DNA from 2 places in the Isoptericola sp. NPDC058082 genome. Region 1 is predicted to be linked to the other one. Evidence: predicted binding sites of a transcription regulator. Region 1 holds the regulator's gene; the other holds the start of a gene.
What was found. Region 1 encodes LexA, which represses DNA repair genes until DNA is damaged. Its sites were predicted from a motif close to TCGAACANNTGTTCGA; they were not measured.
Positions count from the first base shown of each region.

Region 1 (3,401 bases):
AGGGGGAGGGCGGAAGAGAAACGAAGACAGAAAAGAAAAGGAGGAAGGGGGGCCCCGGGGGATCCGGGGCCGCCCTTCGCGCTTCGTCCGTCTGCTCGGCTCGTCCGTCTGCTCAGCCCGACTTGCGGCGGAACATCTTCTGCACCGGCCCGGAGGTCTCCGAACCGTGCACCTGGCCGGTGTTGCCGTCCTTGCCGGCGGTGGGGTGGCTGGCGGCGTTCTTCTTCTCCAGCGCCTCCCGGAAGCGCGCCTTCGTGTCCTCGGTGGGCTTCGCCCTCGAGTCGTCCGTCATCACGGTCACCTCGTCGTCGGTCGGGGTGGGTGTGCTCGCGCGGCGGGCCGCGTGGCACCTGGTGCCGTCCAGCATGCCCCGGCGGCCTACCGGACGCCAGGGCATTTCACGCGGACCGGACGCGCCTCCGGCTCAGTCCGTCGCGGCGCGCCCCGCCGCCGCGTGCTCGCCGTCGGCCGCCGACCCGCGCGCCTCGTGCTCCGCCCGCAGCGACGTGATCGCGGTCTCGAAGTCCTCCAGGGACTCGAAGGACTGATACACGCTGGCGAAGCGCAGGTAGGCGACCTCGTCCAGCTCGCGCAGCGGCCCGAGGATCGCGAGACCGACCTCGTTCGCCTCGATCTCCGGCCGACCGGAGGCCCGCAGGGTCTCCTCGACCTTCTGCGCGAGGACGGCGAGGTCGTCGGAGCTCACCGGCCGGCCCTGGCACGCCTTGCGCACGCCCGCCACCACCTTGTCCCGGCTGAACGGCTCGGTCACCCCGGAGCGCTTGGCCACCGACAGGCTGGCCGTCTCGATCGTGGTGAACCGACGCTGGCACGCGGGGCACTGGCGCCGGCGACGGATGGACGCGCCGTCGTCGGAGGTGCGCGAGTCGACGACTCGTGAGTCCGCATGGCGGCAGAACGGGCAGTGCATCGCTGGTCTCCTGCGCTCGGCTCCGGACCGGCGCCCGGCTGCCCGTCAAGGTAAGCGGCGGGCGACCGTCCGCGCAAGCAGGATCCCTGGGAGCGGCGATGCCGTCAGTCCAGCGGGAGCAGGACCACCTGCCCGGTCTGGAGCTCCGCCGAGGTCAGCCCGTTGAGGTCGCGGAGCTCGGCGACGACGTCGCGCAGGTCGTCCCCCGTGTCCCGCACCTGCTGCGCGTACTGCCACAGGGTGTCGCCGGGCGCCACCGTCTGGAGCCGCACCTCGACGCCTGCGCCCGGCGCCTCCGCCACGGCCCGCTGGCCGACCAGGCCCGCGCCCACGAGGACGAGGAGCACCAGTGCCGCGACCACCACCCGTCCCCTGCGGGTCAGCCGGAGCCCTCCGAGCCCGAGGAACCCGTGAGCGTCGCTGGTGCTGCGCACGTTCTGCATCGTCCTGCCTCCGGTCCACGTGGTGCCGCGATGGGCGGCCGCTCCGTCGAGCATCCGTCGTCGAACACCCGTTCGTCGAACACCTGTACGTCGAACTGCTGTACTAGGTGTACCACGTCGGGGCGACACGGTCGAGACCTGATCGAACAGATGTTTGATGTCGGGCCGGAACTGGCTTAGAGTGGCCGACAGCGCGATGGAAGGTTTGTCGGATTTCATCGGCCCGCCCACGGGCCGCGCCCTGCAGGACGGAGAACGCGATGACCAGCGGACGGGACCAGGCCCCGGCGTCCACGACGACGGCGACGTCATGGGCAGCCCAGGACGAGACCCCCGGGGAGGCGGCCGCGTCGACGGTCCCGGCCGGCACCACCACGACCGTGCTGGCGTCGGTGAGCGAGCTCTCGCCCTCGTCCGACCGCCTCACGCCCCGCCAGCGTCGCGTGCTCGAGACCATCCGCAGCTCCGTCGAGGCGCGCGGCTACCCCCCGACCATGCGCGAGATCGGCGAGGCCGTCGGGCTGGCGAGCCCCTCCTCGGTCAAGCACCAGCTCACCACGCTCGAGCGCAAGGGCTACCTGCGCCGTGACCCCAACCGGCCGCGCGCGATCGAGGTCGTCGACCTCGAGTCGCCCGCGACCGGCGGTGCCGTCCCCGACGCCGACGCGGCGCCCGGGTTCGTGGCGGGGTCGCTCGCCGCCTCCGACGCGCAGCCGGCCCAGGCACCGTCGTACGTCCCGCTGGTCGGCCGGATCGCCGCCGGCGGTCCCATCCTCGCGGAGCAGGTCGTCGAGGACGTCTTCCCGCTCCCCCGGCAGGTCGTCGGCGACGGGGACCTGTTCCTGCTCAAGGTCGCGGGCGACTCGATGGTCGACGCCGCGATCTGCGACGGCGACTGGGTGGTCGTGCGGAGCCAGCCCGTCGCCGAGAACGGCGAGGTCGTCGCCGCGATGATCGACGGCGAGGCGACGGTCAAGACCTTCAAGCAGGCCGGCGGGCACACCTGGCTGCTGCCGCAGAACGCCGCCTACTCGCCCATCCCGGGAGACGAGGCGCAGGTGCTCGGTCGGGTCGTGGCGGTGCTGCGCAGCCTCTGAACGGCGCTCCGCCCCGGCCCCGCCCGGCGCCCCGCGTCCGGTCCGGTCAGAAGCCCAGCCGGCGCTGCACGGCCCGCATGCTCTCGGCCGACGCACGCAGCCCGGCGACCTCCTCGTCCGACAGCGGGGTGTCGATGGTCTCCCCCACGCCGCGCCGGTCGACGAGGGACGGCACCGACAGGCAGACGTCGCTGATGCCGTAGAAGTCGTCGAGGCGGGAGGACACGTTCATCACGCGGTGCTCGTCGTTGAGCACCGCCTCGATGATCCGGGTCGCTGCCAGGCCGACCGCGTAGTTGGTCGCCCCCTTGCCGGCGATGACGCGGTAGGCCGACTCGACGACGTCGGTCGCGATGCGCTGCCGGGCCGGCGCGTCGAGCGGCGGGCGACCCCGGAAGGGCCGCCAGTCCAGGAGGGGCACGCCGGCGATCGTGGCCGAGCTCCACAGCACGATCTCCGAGTCGCCGTGCTCGCCCGCGATGTTCGCGTGCACGTTCCCGACCGCGACCCCGCAGTGGCGGGCCAGCGCGTCGCGCAGCCGGGACGAGTCGAGGACGGTCCCGCTGCCGAACACCCGGCCCCGGGGCAGGCCGCTGATCTCCTGCGCCGCGTAGGTGACGACGTCGACCGGGTTGGTGACCATGAGGAACACCGCGTCCGGGGCCACCTCGAGCAGGCCCGGCAGGATGGAGCGCGTGAGGCCTACCGTCGCCTCGGCCAGGTCGAGGCGGCTCTGGCCGGGCTTCTGCTTGGCCCCCGCCGTCACCGCGACGATGTCGGCGCCGCGGCACACCTCCACGTCGTCCGAGCCGTCGATCTCGGCCTGAGGGATGAACATCCCCCCGTGCCGCAGGTCGAGGACCTCGGCCTCCACCTTCGCGCGGTTGACGTCCAGGAGGGCGACGGACCGGGCCGCGCCCCGGGCCAGCG
Region 1 covers NZ_JBHVSQ010000005.1:84,494-87,894, forward strand. Annotated here, with positions in the region: gene ACFVS0_RS09100 (DUF5302 domain-containing protein) at 113-367, opposite strand; gene nrdR (transcriptional regulator NrdR) at 425-931, opposite strand; gene ACFVS0_RS09110 (LysM peptidoglycan-binding domain-containing protein) at 1,036-1,365, opposite strand; gene lexA (transcriptional repressor LexA) at 1,635-2,471, shown strand; gene ACFVS0_RS09120 (L-lactate dehydrogenase) at 2,518-3,401, opposite strand, start outside.

Region 2 (3,401 bases), on a different contig from region 1:
GCCGAACAGTCCCGAACCGGTCATGACCTCCTGGCCCGGCGCGAGCTGCGACCGGAACTCGGCCTGCTGCTTCTGCTGCTTGCGCGTCCGCTGGCTCATGAAGAACATGAGGCCGGCGAGGACCACGAAGAGGATGATGAGTTCCACGGAGCGTCCTTGTCTGTCGCTGCCCGACGGTCGTCGACCGACTGCCGGGCGTCGGGGCGCACCGGTCGGCGCGCCGGCGCAGGATCCTGCGCACACGGCCCCCAACGAGCACGGCACCCGTCGAGTTCCGGCCCCGGGCCGTCGGCGGCAGGGGGCTCTCCCAGTCTACTGGGGCGTCCCGGCGTCCCCGTCGGCGGCGCCGGACCCGTCGAACAGCGTCCCCCCGAGCGGGGCTCCCCACGCCCCGGGCGGCGGCTCGAGCCCGAGGTGCTCCCAGGCGGCCTGCGTCGCGACCCGGCCGCGCGGCGTACGGCCCAGGAGCCCCTCGCGGACGAGGTAGGGCTCCGCGACCGTCTCCACGGTGTCCGGCTCCTCCCCCACGGTCATCGCGAGGGTGCCCAGGCCCACGGGCCCGCCGCCGAACCGGCGGCAGACGGCGTCGAGGACGGCGCGGTCCAGGCGGTCCAGGCCGATCGGGTCGACCTCGTAGACCTCCAGCGCGGCCCGGGCCGCCCGCAGGTCGAGGCTGCCGTCCCCGCGCACCTGCGCCCAGTCGCGCACGCGGCGCAGCAGCCGGTTCGCGATGCGGGGCGTGCCGCGCGAGCGGCCGGCGATCTCGTGCGCGGCCGCGTGCTGGATGTCCACGCCCAGCAGCCCGGCGGACCGGATGATGACGCGCTCCAGCTCGGCGGCGTCGTAGAAGTCGAGGTGCCCCGTGAACCCGAAACGGTCCCGCAACGGGGCCGGCAGCAGGCCGGACCGCGTCGTCGCGCCGACGACGGTGAACGGAGGCAGCGCCAGCGGGATCGCGCTCGCCCCCGCCCCCTTGCCGACGACGACGTCGACGCGGAAGTCCTCCATCGCGACGTACAGCAGCTCCTCCGCCGGACGGGCCAGCCGGTGGATCTCGTCGATGAAGAGGACCTCGCCCTCCTCGAGCGAGGAGAGCACCGCCGCCAGGTCGCCCGCGTGCTGGATCGCCGGGCCGCTCGTGACCCGCAGCGACGTGCCGAGCTCCGCGGCGATGATCATCGCCAGCGTCGTCTTGCCGAGCCCGGGAGGCCCCGACAGCAGCACGTGGTCGGGAGACGCGTCCCGCGCGAGCGCCGCCTGGAGCACCAGGGAGAGCTGGTCACGGACCACCCGCTGCCCGACGAACTCGTCCAGCTTCTTGGGCCGCAGCGCCGCCTCGGCCGCGCGCTCGACGTCGTCGGCCGAGGAGGTGACGAGCCGCTCGCCGCCGTACTCCGGCTCCAGCGGCTCAGCCACGCCGGCCGCCCAGGGAGCGCAGCGCCGCCCGCAGCGTGGCGGCGACGTCGACCGGGCCGTCGGCTGCCCCGTCACCGGCGTCCGCGAGGACGCGGTCGACGGTGTCCTGGGCGACCTTGGCGGCCCAGCCCAGGCCCACGAGCGCCTCGACCACCTGGTCGCGCGCCGGGTCTCCCACCGCGACCGGCGGCGCATCGGGGACGGCGGCGCCGGTGGCGGCAGAGGTCGGTGCGCCCAGCTTGCCGGACAGCTCGAGCACGAGGCGCTGGGCGCTCTTGGGGCCGACGCCGGGGATGCGCCGCAGCGCCGCGAGGTCCTCGGACGCGACGGCGCGCCGCAGCGCGTCGGGGGTCAGCACGGCGAGCATGGCGAGCGCGATGCGCGGGCCGACGCCCGAGACCGACTGCGCCGTCTCGAACACCTCGCGCTCGTCCGCCTCGGCGAAGCCGAAAACGGTCATCGAGTCCTCGCGGACGACGAGCGTGGTGTGCAGCTGCGCCCGCTCCCCCACCCGGAGGCCGGCCAGGGTTCCCGGGGTGGCGTGCACGAGGTACCCGACCCCGCCGACGTCGAGCACGGCCCGCTCCAGCGTCACGTGCGTGACCGTGCCGGTCAGGGAGGCGATCACCGTGGTCCTTCCGTCGAGCCGGTCTGGTGTCGAACACCCGTACGAGGCGTCACTGTAACAACGGGCGCCGACGCCGTCGGCCGCGACACGAGCGGAACGAGCATCGACCGGGAGCGGCAGCCCGTCAGCGCGGGGTGCGGGACGGCGCCCCGCGGTGCTTGCCCTTGCGGGCCGACTGCTCGGCCGCGGCCCAGGCGCGCTGCGCGGGGGTGAGCTCGTGTCGCTCGCCGCCCTGGAGCGCGCCCGCCGGGCGCCAGAGGTGGGTCACGGCGAGGGCGAGCGCGTCGGCCGCGTCGGCGGGTCGCGGCAGGTCGTCGAGCCCGAGGATGCGCGCGATCATGCGCTGCACCTGCTCCTTGCCCGCGCGGCCGGAGCCCGTCACGGCGGCCTTCACCTCGCTCGGCGTGTGCATCGCCACGGGGATGCCGCGGCGCGCGGCCGCGACCATCGCCAGACCCGCCACCTGGGCCGTGCCCATGACGGTGCCCAGGTTGTGCTGGGCGAACACCCGCTCGACGGCCACGACGTCGGGCACGTGCCGGTCGAGCCACTCGTCCAGCCCGGCGGCGACGTGCAGCAGCCGCAGGTCGATGCTCGTGGCGGGGTCGCTGCCCACCACACCCACGTCGACGAGCCGCGCCCGCCGTCCCGGCAGCGAGTCGACGACGCCGACACCGCACCGGGTCAGCCCCGGATCCACCCCCAGCACGCGCACGTCGTCACCCTCTCACGCGGCGGGCCGAGGGGGTCCGAGATACGCCGAGGCAGGTCCTACCTCGCGGGATCGGGAACGACCTCGGCGGCTCAGGGACCCGCCCAGGGGGGCTCAGTCCTCGTCGAGGGCCGCCATGACCTCGTCGGAGGCGTCGAAGTTCGCGTAGACGTTCTGCACGTCGTCGCTGTCCTCGAGGGCGTCGATGAGCCGCAGGATCTTGCGTGCGCCCTCGACGTCGACCTCGACCTCCATGGACGGGTGCCAGATGGAGTCGGCGGAGTCGTACTCGAGGCCCGCCTCCTGGATGGCGGAGCGGACCGCGACGAGGTCGGTGGCCTCGCAGAGCACCTCGAAGGCCTCGCCCTCGTCGCTCACGTCCTCGGCACCGGCGTCGAGGGCGGCGAGCATCACGTCGTCCTCGGTGACGCCGTCGGCCTTGGGCACGACGACGAGGCCCTTGCGGGAGAACAGGTACGACACGGAGCCCGGGTCGGCCAGGTTGCCGCCGTTGCGGGAGAACGCGAGGCGCACCTCGGAGGCGGCGCGGTTCTTGTTGTCCGTGAGGCACTCGACGAGGACGGCGATGCCGTTCGCGCCGTAGCCCTCGTACATGATCGTCTGGTAGTCGACGGCGTCGGCGCC
Region 2 covers NZ_JBHVSQ010000001.1:415,657-419,057, reverse strand. Annotated here, with positions in the region: gene yajC (preprotein translocase subunit YajC) at 1-147, opposite strand, end outside; gene ruvB (Holliday junction branch migration DNA helicase RuvB) at 313-1,416, opposite strand; gene ruvA (Holliday junction branch migration protein RuvA) at 1,409-2,044, opposite strand; gene ruvC (crossover junction endodeoxyribonuclease RuvC) at 2,169-2,759, opposite strand; gene ACFVS0_RS01925 (YebC/PmpR family DNA-binding transcriptional regulator) at 2,871-3,401, opposite strand, start outside.
Region 2: a site for LexA is predicted at 2,074-2,089, ahead of ruvA (Holliday junction branch migration protein RuvA). Genes of this name have one in related genera too.